One region of the Paenibacillus odorifer genome, then DNA from elsewhere that is predicted to be linked to it. Evidence: riboswitches for the same ligand, from Rfam matches in the RefSeq annotation. Region 1 holds a riboswitch; the other holds the start of a gene.

Region 1 (7,641 bases):
TTTTAAGGAGTATTTTGTACTTAAGGATCACAATTACAGGGTCAGAATCGTGGATTATTTCATCAATGGGATGCTTCATAGTGTGGAAGCGGGCCGCAAGGATATCTTGAGTGCCGCTTACGGGATCATTGAGAGTAATGATGAGTTAAGTGGAGCCTACTTCCAGCGCGTGATGTCTGAAACATATTTCCGTAAGCAGCTACTTGAGCCTTATATGGAATCAAGACTAGCTGCGGCGTCCAGATCTGCGGATATACTGAGCTTTGTACTCCATTGGGGGCGGTTCCTGCCAGTGGCGTTAGAGCAGTCTTTTGCTCAAAATGCTGTGAAGGATTATTTGCTTGAAAAGCTCCAGCTGGAACATGATCCGGTGGCTTCTGTAGCGGAAATTCATGAAATTGTAGATAAGGCAGAAAAAGATCGCCGCAAAGGAACAGGAGTTGCTCCTAAGGCACTCTCCCTAATGCAGGATCTTGCTGCTTCAGCAGATAGATTCTTACTGAACCGCTTATCGCTTTCCGATATGACGCAGGAGGAGCTTCTGGAGGTAGTTTTTTTACGGTATGGTAATGTTGTCGATTGGCAGCCGCCACTGGATAGGATTAGCAAGCAGAAAGAGAATGCGCTGCGTGCAGCTTACCGCTGGTTTGGTGAAGAGAAGCCGAATGAAGAGATTTTTACAGGATTGTCTCCGCAGGAACTAGACGATGTGCAGCTACTGGGTCGTCGTTTGCTAAAAGAGGCGCGTGTTCTGGAACCCTTTGAACGGCTTCCGCTAGCCTTTTACTATACAACTCAGCGTGAAGGGGGTCCGCTGGATTACGATGCGCTTCTGGAGCTGTTAAAGCGTAAATCCGGTTCCGACAAAGAAATCATCTATCGGTTTTTTGCTTGGTCGCAAGGCAATCCTTTATTTACGGTTTCGAATAAAAAGCTGCAACCGGGTTACCGTAAGGCGATTCTGAAGTATTTCCTGAGCAGTGATCGTGAAGCGTTCAAGAATCGGGAATTCCGAAAGAACTATGTCGCGGCAGCTCGGCCTGCTCTGCAAAATGTGTACAATGAAGCCCGCTCCCAACTGGCTTCCCCGCTGGCGCGCTGGATCAGCCGCAGCCGATTTCGACTCTTAATCTCCGGCTCCATTACGGGTATTCTGGTGATTATTGCAATTATCGTATTCAGTATGTTACGCCCGGATGATACGAAGACGGCTCTGCCGGGGACAAGCCCTGAGCCGACCCCTGTTCAGAGTGCAGGTAATGAGCTGCCTCCGGCTTCAGTATACTTGAAGGATCAGAGCGACGAAGGAGATAAGGGGAGCAGCATATTGGTGTTCACCTTCGCAAGTGCAGATGACTGTGTGCAGTTTCAACCGACTGAGATTAGTTTAATGTCTTCGTCTACAGAGATAGATAAAAGCTTTAAGGTCGCTGCTACGAATGGCACTTGTCCAGTGCCGTCAACGGATGGGACGGATGAGGGAAACGCCGCAGCCGATTCAGATGCCGCTGGCACTACTGGAGGAACAGCAGAAGGTGCAGATGCTCCTAACGCAGTAGCTGATGCTTCTCCGTCTCCTACGCCTTCCTCTGATACTGAGGACAGCACTGGGTTGCCTTCCGCAACAGCTGTGACTGAAGGTGAACAACCATCCTATCAGGTTGAGGTTACATTGGAGCCTGGAGCGACAATTCTAGAGAAAAGTATGATCAAGGCCGGAAGATTTACATTGATCGTAGATCCCGACCCTAATTTTCCACCAGCTTCTGATTCAAGTGCTGAACCCTCCCCAACTGCAAGTCCGGAAGGAACAGCCGAATAACAAGCTTTCTGAACAGCAATACCTACCGGCAGGTGGTGTATTGCTGTTCATTTTTTTGCTGCCCATACTAAGCTTTTCTATAGACATGCTATGTATTAATAGATATGATTATGGATGTCAAAATAAGATACTACATACTGGAAAAGGTGCAGACTCTATCAATCTAGTCGTCTGCTTAAAAGGGAAGTCCGGTGCATGAGTCCGGCGTGGTCCCGCCACTGTATGTGCGGAGCGTTTCTTCTATAAGCCACTGCCCTGAAGGTAGGGTGGGAAGGTGAAGAACAGCGATGAAGCATTAGCCAGGAGACCTGCCTTTTTTGTGAGCGTTTCTATTCTTCGTGGGGTAAGAATGTGGAACATATACAGATGGACTATCGGCAGGAAGCAAGCGCCGGAGCCTCGATTTGTAATCTTCCCTGACCGCCCTCCAAAGGGGCGGTCTTTATGTTATGCGTCTTATTCCCAGCAGTACCCATTCTTATACAGAAAGAGGTTAAACAATGAAGAAAATCATGTCTTCCAAGTTTGTAGCACTTGGGCTGGCCTTATTCATGGTCATTTCAATTCTAGGAACATCTCTTGCTCCGGCAGGACAAATATTTGCAGAAGCGAGCGCTGGCTCCGGTCTGGAAGCAACTGCTGCGGAGCGGATTAATGTTGCGGATGCGACTTATGCGGCTGCAGAATATCTCTTGAAAGGTGGCGTGCAATCGGATTGGCAAGCTATTGGATTAGCGCAAGCAGGATATAAGCTGCCAGCCAGTTACCATTCAGAGCTTGAGAAAAAAGTAAAGGATGCAGCTGGCAATTTCGCCAATGTAACCGATTATGCTCGAATCGTGCTCGCAGTGAGAGCGATTGGTGCAGATCCTACTAGCTTTGCTGGTAACGGAACGACTCCTGGCTATAATCTGATTGAGAAAATTTATAATAACAGCAAGCTCAGTGAACAGACGCTAAATAATCCGGTATATGCCTTACTTGCGCTGGATTCTGGTAAATATAATATCCCAAGTGACGCGAAATGGACGGCGGATAAGCTCCTTACGGAGATTCTCTCCAAACAGAATCCGGATGGGGGCTTTGCATTAACCTCGGGCGCAAGTGAGTCTGATATGACAGCGATAACCTTGACGGCTCTGGCGGCACATAAAAATAATCCTGAAGCCTACTTAGCAGGGCTACAAGCCGTAGCTTGGTTATCTGCAGCTCAAGATAGCCATGGGGGTTACGGTGACAGTGCTGAAAGTAGCGCACAAGCAATCCTTGGACTCACATCCTTCGGAGTTGATCCTAGTGGATTAGAATACACCAAAAACAAAGTGGATCTAATGGAGAACCTGCTTAGCTATCGTCTAGCTGATGGTAGCTTCACCCATAGCCGTGGTGGAAGCAGTAATGTTCTGGCGACAGAGCAAGGACTTCAGGCGCTGGTTGCGTATAATTTGCTGTATAAAGGAAGCAACAGTAAGCTATACGATTTTTCCAAATCCTCCGTTCAGAGCTCACTCATCTACGCTCCTGTAACGATTGAGGGACCACGGGCCACGTTGGCACAAGGGTACGCCTATGCTGGCAACGCACTTGGAGCGTTAGAGAAGCTGGCGCTTCAAACGAACTTGCCGATCACGAATCCTTCGGGCAGTTATGTGACTGGCATCGGAAGTATTGCTGCTGGAAGCTTTGGTGGTTATGACGGATGGATGTATGTTGTATCACGTGACGGAAAATGGATTAATCCCGATGTAGGCATGAGTGATTTTGTACTTAAAGATTCAGATCAGGTACTGGTTTATTATGCCGGAGATGACACTAAACTTGTGGATTCCGTTACCCTTTCCAAAGCAAATCTTAAAGAGGGCGATTCTTTTAACGTCATTGTAACTAGTAAGACGTGGAAATGGGACGCTGCTACGAACACTTCCTCTCCTGTAACTGCAAAAGCTGCGGGTGTTCAGGTCCAAATTGGAGCTCAGACGGTAACGACGAATGCTAAAGGTGAGGCCGTATTCTCAGGAAATGTGCCCGCAGGTGACTATACACTGACTGTAACTGGCTACCGCGAAGGTAAAGCGCCAACGGTTGCTAAATATACAAAAGCTATAAAGGTAATTTCTAAGAATGTAACAGCTTCACTTACCGTTGAAGGCCCGGAAGGATTGATTAGTGAAGGGACTTTAAAAGCCTCCAATGCTCTTGAAGCGTTGCAGCAACTAGGGTCTACCGATGATTTTAAAGTAGATATCACCAAATCGTCTTATGGCAACTTTGTATCAGGTATCCATGGAGTTTCGCAAGGTACTTACGACGGATGGTGGAGCTTCGTAGTATCACGCGGCGGGGAGTGGATATATCCAAGTGTGGGTATGGATGCGTTCGAACTACAGGAATCCGATCGTGTGCTTGTCTATTATGCAGGTGAAAATACACAGGTTATAGATTCTGTGGCGCTTTCCCCAACGCAGCCAAAAGCTAATGAAGCTTTTACCGTAAAGGTTTCTCAGAAAAAGTGGGTGTGGAATCAGGACAGTTTCACTTCTGATCCGGTTACCTCACCAGCAGCAGGTGTGCAGGTTTCGATTGGTGATAAGAAGGTAATCACGAATGAACAAGGTGTAGCTGTTGTTGATGGGGGTCTCCCGGCAAATAGCTATACAATGACTGTTACCGGCTATGCTAAAGACAGCGTACCGAGCGTAGCGCGTTATACTCAGTCTCTGACTGTTGGATCGTCTGTTATTGCTCCAGCTAAAGCTACCGCTACCCTTTCAGTGATTGGAGATAGCCGGAAGGGAACCATCCTAGCCAGTACAACAGTAGCTCTAAAAGAGGGCGAAACGGCTTATAGCTTACTAGTCAGTCAATTAGGCACTAAGGTAGTATCATCCGGCAACGCTGGAAGCATCTACGTGAAGTCTATTGACGGGTTGGCTGAATTTGATGAAGGCCCAAGCAGCGGATGGAAGTATAAAACGAACCGGGATGCTGATCCAAGCATAAGTGCAGACAGCTATATTTTGCAGAACGGTGATACTTTATATTGGTACTATACCTCTGGAGAATAAGGAAGAGGATTGATTAGGCGGGTACATGGATTCGGAGTAACTAACGGATCGGGTGCCCGCCCTTTTTATATTTGGAGGAAAGTCGTTTTATGACAATATATACTTTTATTCGACACAATATTCAAAAAATCATCAAACTCTTAGCCCTTCCGACCGATAAAAATAGATAGATCATAAGATAATGCGAAGGCGGAGTGTAGATGAAAAATTTGAAAGTGAAATACAAAATAGGGCTGCTTTTGGTATTCGCTGTAATCATGGTGAATGTTGTAGGGGGCATAGGCATCATCACGATGACCCGAATGGCCGAAAAGACAAATGAGACATATAATGAAAATTTATTGCCTGTTTCTTACGTGGGGCAGATGCGTACGAATAATCGGGCTATTGAATCCTATCTTTTGGAGCGTTTGATTAGCGTTGATGCCAGCAAAAACAAAGAACTTTCTGAGAGTATCCAAGTGAAGGTTCAGGATAACAATGAACTTATGAACAAGGTGAAAGCGATTCAGTATAATGATCCTGCTATTGTAAGTAAAATCAAAGAGTATGAGTCCTTTTTGCCAGATTATCGCGCACAGCGGGACAACATTATAAAGATTGCTGATAGTAATCATAATCAAGAGGCCTATCGAGTATTTTCAGGCGAGTTTAACGATTCCCGTGAAAAAATGATCAACCTACTTAAAGGAATTAGTGATTCGTTGCTTAAAGATGCTGATGAACACAATTCAGATTCCATGGCAACCGCTAAAAGCATGCGGGTAAACAATACCATAATGATTACGTTCGCCTGTGTGATTTGTATCGTGATTAGTATTGCAATCATTCGACTGATAACAAAACCCCTTAAAGAACTGCAAGGAATAATGAAGCGGGCAGAAAATGGAGATTTGACCGTAATAGCAACGTACACTGCCAAGGATGAGATCGGCCAAATTAACAGTTCATTTAACAATATGCTGCAGGGCTTGCGGAAGATGATGCAAGGGATTGCAGAGAGTGCGGAGCTGCTGTCAGCTTCATCGGAAGAGATGAGTGCAAGCGCTGAGCAGACCTCATTGGCTTCACAAATGATCGCTGTATCTTCTGGAGAGATTGCCGCGGGTTTTGATGAACAGACAGAGAGCATTAACAATACAACACGTTCCATAAAAGCAATGACCAATGATATTGCAGCCGTAGAGGGCAGCAGCTATGAAATGTCGGATCTAATGGGCGTAGTTTCCGGTTCATCGGATCGTGGAGTAGAGGCTGTAGACCAAATCATTGTGCAGATGAAGGAAATTGACCTCAGTGTAACTCAGAGTCAGGAGATTGTTTCTAATCTGGGGACATTGTCACAAGAGATTAATACAATTATTACAACGATTAACGGTATTGCTACACAGACGAATCTGCTTGCGCTCAACGCTTCTATAGAAGCAGCACGGGCCGGTGAGCATGGACGGGGATTTGCTGTAGTTGCTGGAGAAATTCGTAATCTGGCGGAAGCAACTAGAAATAGTTCTTTGCGGGTTACAGATATTATTACACATATCCAAAAGCAAACCGAAAGCGCAGTAGAATCCATGGCTTTGGGTACTGAGCTAGTCACCAATGGCGTAGTTCAAAGTCATCTGGTATCTCAAGCTTTTCATGAGATTCAGACTTCCATTAAAGAAGCTACCTTACAGACAGCCGAAATTAGAGAAGCGGTTGCTCATGTAGCCATGGAATCACAAGGTGTGGCAGCAGCTATGGAACAGGTCAACGTTATATCTAGTAAAGGGGCGGAGGGTGTTCAGGACACAAGTGCAGCGAGTCAGGAGCAACTATCCGCAATGGAGGAAATGTCGGCTTCAGCTCAGTATTTAGCGGTGCTGGCAGAAGATCTGCAAAAAATATTGTCCAGCTTCAAACTATAGAGCTTCATAATAATGTTAAAAAAACAGCAGAGCAGCGGTTCTCCAGTAACGGAGATCGCTGCTCTGCTGTTTGTGGTTTTAGCAGATTGGGAGCAAGCGCGAGCCAGCTGATCTCAGTTGGTCAAGGTGGGAGAGATGTAAGTTGGTCTCAGCAGCTCAGGAGCGGATAGATGTAAGCTTGTTTCAGTAGGTTGCGGGCAAACATATGCTATGTGACCTCCAGCGACACTATTGGCAGGCAAGACAGAGGGATGGAAACAATAAAAACTTCGGCGATGATCGGTATACTCGTACCCCATAACCTGTAAACCGTACCCCGTACCCCGTACCCCGTACCCCGTACCCCGTACCCCGTACCCCGTACCCCGTACCCCGTACCCCGTACCCCGTACCCCGTACCCCGTACCCCGTACCCCGTACCCCGTACCCGTACCCCGTACCCCGTACCCCGTACCCCGTACCCCGTACCCCGTACCCCGTACCCCGTACCCCGTACCCCGTACCCCGTACCCCGTACCCCGTACCCCGTACCCCGTACCCCGTACCCTGTAGCCTGTACCCTGTACCCCGTAACCCTAGTGTCCCCGGCTGTTCTCTAGTTTTTTAAACACACTATCTACTTGATATTCCCCAGTTTAATGTCATCTGGGTCCGATAATGTGGGCTTATGCTTACCCCCACAGGCTATCGGACACAGCCGCCGCTATTTGCCCATTTATCACCATTGGAGCGAAGTTTCGGACTCCAGTGCAGCTATTGGTGTGGAAAACGCTGGAAACTGGTTTATTTCGCATCAATAGCGGCTATGAGGTCCGATAGCGTCCGAAATATAGCTAAATCCAGCAAT
Region 2 (7,641 bases), 170 kb from region 1:
TCAAAAGATTGTTTTGCAGCAGATTGAATATGACGGAAGGATCACTGCGGTTAAGGATAAACAGATTACCGTTCAAGTGGAGGGCGGTAAAGAGCAAACCTTAACGATTCCTGATCATATAGTCATTGAAGATGAAGACAAGCTCGGATTAAATAATGGCGTTGAAATCGAGTGGACGGTAAATGCAGACGGACAAATCGAAAGCGTGGAACTGGACGATTAAAAATTTACCGAGGTGACTGGATGAAATTTCTAATCGTACTTGGTAGTATTATTGTTCCCATTGTCATGCTGATGTTACAAGGTAAATCGATAAAGTGGCGTATGGTATTCAATGTTGCTTCGGTCTTAAGTGCGATTATCTTTGGAAATATTTCCGCTTTGGCGATTTACGAAATATTAAGGGATCATGCTGTATTTATGACCTCGATCCATGCGATATTTTTAAATCCAATGTTTCTTATTACCGGAGCCTATCTTGGCGTTTATTTAATTTATCGGTTGATGATAATTTCGTATGACGAGGTTAATATGTGATGGGTACAATACAAATAGGGGTGTTCCCGCGTAGGGACACCCCTATTTGTGTTGTTAACAGGACGGATGCTTAAGAGGACTTTCCTACAACGTTTGCTCCGCTCTTCGTGATCTTGTAGGTGATGATATCCCCATTCCAGAAGTGGAATTTTAGGATAACCTCGCCGTCTTTAACATCTTTAAAGAACGCGGGAAGCAGCTTGATTTCTTTAGTGTTATAAGAAGGTGAGAAGGTATTGCCGAATTCCTTAAATGGAGTCCAGTCCTGCGGACCTGCATTGCCACCAGCGGTATATACAGCTTCCATTGTGGCAAGCTGGTTACCATTAAAGGTGGTCGGAATGGCAAAGGATTCAGTCGTGCCTTTTGCATCGCTTAATTTAGCTGTGTCATACACAATCACCTTAAGTCTCCACGCAACACCCTTGTTGAATTTCAGAGTCAGCACGGCATTTTCACCGTATTTTTGGGAAGCTGTGAGCTTTTTGAGTTGGCTGGCTTTGAGGATGAGCTCCTCACCATTTAATGTGTAATCTTTACCTTTGGTCAGATATTTTCCGTTGGCACTAATGGTGGTTAGCTTATTGCCGTTCAGGTTTAGCTTAACCTTGGTATCTTTGATTTGTGCACCTTTTTTTAGGTAGACCAAATCGCTTTCGGTGCTGGAGGAACGCTCCTTCAGACCAGACATTAATACATTGTGGAGTTCAGGATCAGACCACTTATAAGTTTTACGATTGAAATGCTGCCCGTTATCCCAGAGCATGGAAGTCATTTTCTTTTCTTTCAAATAATAAGTCAGATACTCGAAGAATTTAAGCTTCTCGCCCTGTTCAATCACACCCGTGTCTTTATCGAAACCTAATAAACCAAATTCGCCGACGATGACAGGGATGCCTTTAGCTACAAATGTATTGTAAACGTTATCAAAAGTTTGAGTGATATCGTTTTTTGTATCTTTTTCAAATGTGGTGTAGCCGGCAATGTTCACACTAAAAGGCCAGAAGCCATAGAAGTGAACGGTCGCAATAATATTCGGATCGTTTAGAGCCGTAATCGTCTTATAGAGATGATCCATTCTTGTTTGTGTAGGTGAAGACTCTAATGAAGGCAATACAAGTGGGCGGAGGTCGTTTTTCCCACCGGATTTCCGCACGATCTGATAGAAGGAGTTATTGAGTTCAGTAAGCATTTGCTCCATTTTTGCTTCGTCTGTGCTTCCACCATCGGTGAACCGAGGCTCATTTATGCTCTCGAACATCAGCTTATCGGATTTGTCCTTAAAGCGATCGGCAATTTGAGTCCAGGCTGCATTATAACGCGCCAGCGTTTCATCGTGTTTTTCTTCCATATGGCTTACCCATAGCCAGGAATCATGATGGACATTAATCATGACATAAAGCTTGGCGTCCAGTGCCCAGCCGACAACTTCTTCCACACGGTCGAGGTAGGCTTTTTCTAGGGTATAGTCTGGTGCCGCACCCATGTGAGTATCCCAGGTCACAGGAATCCGAATACTTTTATAGCCTTGAGCGGCGATCTTTTTAATAAGTTCTTGGGTCACACGAGGATTGCCCCAGGAGGTTTCGTCCTCACCTGTAGCATCTAAAGTATTACCGAGGTTCCATCCGGGCTGCATTTCGTCTACATAGGATTGGATCTTACTCTTTGGCGCTGCCTTAGCTTGTTGCTCATCCTTAGTTGCAGCTGCAGCCATGGATGAGAACAGAGAGAGCAGAAGAGCGGTGACAAGTGTCAATGATAAGAAGGATTTCTGGATTCGCGTAGTCATTGAATTCTCCTTTGTGAGATAAATTTAGGATGCTTGGACCTGGCTTTGACGCTGTACTTGGTGGTTAGATGAACACGAACACCTCCAATGTTATTTTTGTAAACGCTTTCTGAATATACCCTAACATAGAATTCACTCAGCGAGTACCTTACTAATTTGTGGCAAATTCATATAAGAATTAGTGATTTAAATTAATTTTCCCCACAGTTGGATAAAGAAATTATTTAAATATCCCTACTCGTAGAAATTGGTTATTCAATAGGATTATCTCTAGCTGCCCGTTATACAAAAAAGAAATATAACATGACAAAAGCATATATATTAGATATGATGAAGCATGAAAATTTAAAATTAGAAATAGGTGCCAACTATGAATGTTGCGGAAGTACAATCATAGATTGGTTAAATGGAAAGCGGGTGTGAATCCCGCGCGGTCCCGCCGCTGTAAAAGAGGAGTCCTTGCAAAATGCCACTGGGAAACTGGGAAGGCAGCAAGGGTGATGATACTTGAGCCAGAATATCTGCCTTTTTCTGTTACACCATCAAACTCTACGATCGATAGAGAGGTGCTTGAATAGTGTTTGCCAGCTAGTATTGTGGTTCACTATCTTAACCTCTTGACGTTTATGTTGAGTGGTTTTTTTTGTGGTTATAAGAAAGTTTATTCTGTTTTTTATCATAGGTATGAAGGGAAGGGTTATGGAAAAATGAAGAAAAATAAGTTTTTAGCGTGGTTACTCATTGTAGCTGTATTTATCACGACATTCTCTACAAGTGTTATCCCAGCTCAAGCAAATGGAGCAAGCTCTACCCTTAAAGGGTATGTATCTGTATCCGTAGAGAAATTCACCTTAGGCCAAGGGTATATTAAGGAACCTATTAAAGTTCCGATTTATGAAGGCGATAATGGCGCATCTTTAATAACACGTGCGCTAGGAGATGGGAATTATAGACATTTAGGAAATATAGATAGTGGTTTTTATTTATCAGAAGTTAAAGATAGTGGCAGAAGCGAAGTCAATATTCCACAATATATTTTAGATATGATTTCAGCCGATGGGAATACAGTCGGCACTAAAGCAGACCCAGAGTGGTTAAGTCAGTTTGACTACACCTCCATGTCGGGTTGGATGTATGCAGTAAATAATGTGTTTCCTCCGTTTGGGATGACCGATTATAAGCCTCAAGACGGTGACATCATTCGAACTCAGTTCACCACTTATGGCTATGGTTCTGATCTTGGTGGCTGGGGAGAAATCCCCGTTCAACTTGCCAATAAGGATGCTTTAACTGCGGAAATCGCCGAGATTAACAGTGACCCTAATAAAGAAACTATTTTGGACAGACCAGTAGTACAATCGGCAGTTTATCAAGCCTATTCCGTGCTCGAAAATATGGCAAGCTCTCAAATAAGTGTAGATCATGCACTTGTAGGGCTTAACCATGCATTAGACATAGAACCCCCTGTTATTACAGTAAGTGGCATACAAGATAAACAGGAAGTATCCAATAAAGAAATAAGCTTCAAAGTAGCTGTCACAGACAATGTATATAGTGACATCATTCCAGAAGTGAAGCTGAATGGTGTTACTTTATCACCTGCGAATGGGGAGTACAAAGCTTCTCTGAATTCAGGCAGTAATGCAATTACTGTAACGGCTCTTGACGGAGCTGGAAACAAAACAAATGTAACTTATCAAGTTACTTACAAACTGGAAACTACAGTTGCCGTCAAACAACAGTTAGATAAAAGCCTTGCCTATATTCTAAACACTGTAAAGAATCCGTCGTTTGGTACAGGTAGTGGAGAATGGTCGATCCTTTCTCTGGCACGGGCGAACTATACAGTACCTAACGGTTATTACGATCTTTATTACAACAATGTAGCGACGAAAATAGCATCGATCATTAAAGAGGATGGAAAACTCGACGCCAATAAAAGCACAGAGAATTCCAGAGCGATTCTAGGGCTTACCTCTATCGGAAAAGATATCACAAATGTTGCGGGATATGATCTGAGAAAAGCACTCGCTGATTATCAATATATCCAAAAGCAAGGCAATAATGGTCCGATTTTTGCTCTGATTGCGCTAGATAGCCATAACTATGAGATCCCTGTAGTTGATGGAGTTACAGAACAGACCACAAGAGAAAAACTAGTTCAGTATATTTTAGATAAAGAGGTTAAAAAAGGTACAGAAGAAGCTGGTGGCTGGGCATTAGGCGTAACCAAAGCAGATGTCGATATGACTGCGATGGCGATGCAAGCTCTTGCACCTTATTATGCAACCCGAGATGATGTAAAAGCCGCCGTGGATCGGGCCATCCAATGGCTGTCCGATAACCAAAACAATCAAGGCGGATTTACAAGCTGGGGAAGCACTAGCAGCGAAAGTATCTCACAGGTAATTGTAGCCTTAACTGGTGTGGGCGTAGATCCGCACACGGACGCTAGATTTGTTAAAAGTGGAAATTCGCTTATTGATGCACTGCTTAGCTTTGCTGCACCTGAGGGTGGATTTAAGCATATCCTCACAGGCAAAGTGGACAATATGGCAACGGACCAAGGTACGTATGCACTTGTGTCTTATGATCGTCTGATCAATCATAGCAACCGTCTCTTTGATATGAATGATGTGAAAGTGGAACAACCAGAAGAACCGGGGCCTGGGCAACCAGAGGGTCCGAAAGAATTTCCGTTACCTTCTGGGGAGAACCCGAAAGTTGAAATCCCAAATGACGCTAATGATTATATCGTTCCGATCAGCACTGGAGATAGCAACAAAGAAATCACAGTAGCTATTCCGGAGGGAAATCAATCGAAGGTTAGTGTCAATTTACCAAGTAACAGCGACCTTCCTCAGATAGAGGCCATAAAAGGTAACGTATCTGTAGTCATTCCTAAGGGTGCAAAAGTTACAAGTGGGGATGCCTCTGCAATTGAACTGATTTCAGCTTTAACCGGTGGAGAATCTGCACTAAAAGATAGCGTGAATCAGATTATTCCCGGGGACAAGAAGCTTGATAACATTCTTCAAACATTTTCCATGGGTGGTAGTGCAAGAGTAGAATTCAGTCAATTTATTACGTTAACCTTTAAGGACCTTAAAGGAAAAGATGCAGCTTATATTCAAAATGGCACTCCTCATGCCATTCAAAAATTTGCAAGTGATGACTTAGGTTTTGCAAGCGGTAAGTCTGAGTATGCCTATGATAGTGGAAATGATTTAATTGTAAAAACCAATCACTTCACTGACTACATTGCTTATGCTTCCAGTGCAGTACAAACACCTGGCGGCGACGGTGGTAACGGTAATGGCGGAGGTAATGGTAGTGGAAATGGTGAAGGAAATGGCGGCAACAATGGTGGCGGAACCACTCCATCGAAACCATATGTAATCCTGTCCGTGGATAAGCTTACGATTAATAAGGGATATGTTGTTCCATCTGTACAGGTAGAGCTACAATCTGGTGACACAGTGTGGTCTGTACTAAAAAGAGTGCTGGATAGCCGCGGTATCGACTATAGAGATTCCTGGAACAGTGACTTTGGAAGTGTATATGTTGAATCCATAGCTGGTGATGGGGAATTTGACCATGGCAGCGGCAGTGGATGGATGTATAATGTGAATGGGAAATATCCTAATTATGGTGCATCTTCATATGACCTAAGTGCCGGGGACAGAATTCAGTGGCGTTATACTACGAATTTGGGTGTGGATCTAAATGCACCGATACCAACGATGAGCCCAACCCCAACGCCTAAGCCTGGTGCTACTCCGGCTCCTGGTGGGGGAGCTACTCCGGAAGGCAGTGGTGATCCAAATGTGAGTCCATCTCCAACAGTGACTCCTAAGGATCCTACCCAGAATACGAATGATATTAAACAACTGTATACAGATGCTGATAAGATCTCTTCCTGGGCCTATTCAGCGATTGAAACAGCTACAGTAAAAGGATATATCCAAGGGAACAATGGTCAGGTGAATCCGAAGGCTTATATCACAAGAGCGGAGTTCACTAAGATTCTCGTTTCTGCATTAGAACTTGATATTAAGAGTGATAAAGGCATTACCTATAAGGATGTCGCTCTAGGCGATTGGTTCTATCCATATGTGAATGCTGCGCATAAGGCAGGTCTAATCACAGGCTTTAATAATGAATTTAAGCCGAATGACAAGATTACTCGTGAGCAGATGGCCGCAATTATCGTCAGAGCATTGGCCATCCCGGCGACGAAGCCTGGAACAGCGATTAAAGATATCAACACAGTATCGGCATGGGCCAAAGCAGATGTAGAGACCGTTGTTGCGACTGGTTTGATGTTAGGTGATGATAATCAATTTAAGCCTAAAGAGCTAGTAACCAGAGAAATGGCGGCTGTTGTAGCTACTAGAACCCATGATTATAAGAGTGGGAACAAAGTGGTTAGTCCAACTATTCAGAATACAGCAGTTAGTTCTTACATTCAGAACACAGCTGCCTTTTTGCAAAAAACAGTAACAAACCCGGTCATCTCCTCGGTTGGCGGGGACTGGACAGTCTTCGGGCTGGCACGTTCAGGTGTGAAGGTTCCAGATAGTTATTACACTAAGTACTATGCAAATGTAGAAGCGACTCTTAAAGAAAAATCAGGGAAGCTGCATAGCGTAAAATATACGGAATATGATAGAGTTATTTTGGCATTAACTTCAATCAACAAAAATATTGATAAAGTGGCGGGTTATAACCTACTGGAACCGCTCGCGGATTTTGATACTGTAATTAAGCAAGGTATTAATGGACCTGTGTTTGCTCTCATTGCACTGGACAGTAATCATTACGACATTCCAGTGGTTAAGGATGTAAAGACGCAGACGACTAGAGAGATGCTCATTGATTATATTTTGGGCAGAGAGATCAGCGGCGGTGGATGGGCACTAGGCAGTAATGCTACAGCGGCTGATCCAGATATCACGGGGATGGTCATTCAAGGCTTAACGCCTTATTACAAAACCAACGCCAAAGTAATAGCTGCTGTGGACCGGGGGATTGCTTGGTTATCCAAAACACAGACAGCAGACGGTGGTTTTGCAAGCTGGGAATCTACAAATTCCGAAAGCATCGCTCAGGTGATTGTAGCTTTAACTGGCCTTGGTATTGACCCGCATAAGGATTCCAGATTTATTAAAAATGGACATTCCGCAGTAGACGCATTGCTTAGTTTTGCTGCACCTGAAGGTGGCTTTTATCACGTGAAGCAGGGTGGAGTAGGCAATGGAGGCGCGCAACCAGGAGAAGTAGATCTTATGGCTACGGATCAGGCGATGTAT

Evidence for each region. Region 1 has a riboswitch for cobalamin ahead of PODO_RS29845 (DUF4430 domain-containing protein). Riboswitches for the same ligand answer to the same signal wherever they lie in the genome.
Region 2: another riboswitch for cobalamin. It lies ahead of PODO_RS03735 (S-layer homology domain-containing protein); the one in region 1 lies ahead of PODO_RS29845 (DUF4430 domain-containing protein).

The regions. Positions count from the first base shown of each region.
Region 1 covers NZ_CP009428.1:1,033,590-1,041,230, forward strand. The annotation lists gene PODO_RS04380 (GAP1-N2 domain-containing protein) at 1-1,822, shown strand, start outside; cobalamin riboswitch at 1,950-2,152, shown strand; gene PODO_RS29845 (DUF4430 domain-containing protein) at 2,323-4,887, shown strand; gene PODO_RS04390 (methyl-accepting chemotaxis protein) at 5,088-6,794, shown strand.
Region 2 covers NZ_CP009428.1:865,830-873,470, forward strand. The annotation lists gene PODO_RS03720 (hypothetical protein) at 1-223, shown strand, start outside; gene PODO_RS03725 (hypothetical protein) at 244-537, shown strand; gene PODO_RS03730 (cellulase family glycosylhydrolase) at 608-2,329, opposite strand; cobalamin riboswitch at 2,672-2,872, shown strand; gene PODO_RS03735 (S-layer homology domain-containing protein) at 3,037-7,641, shown strand, end outside.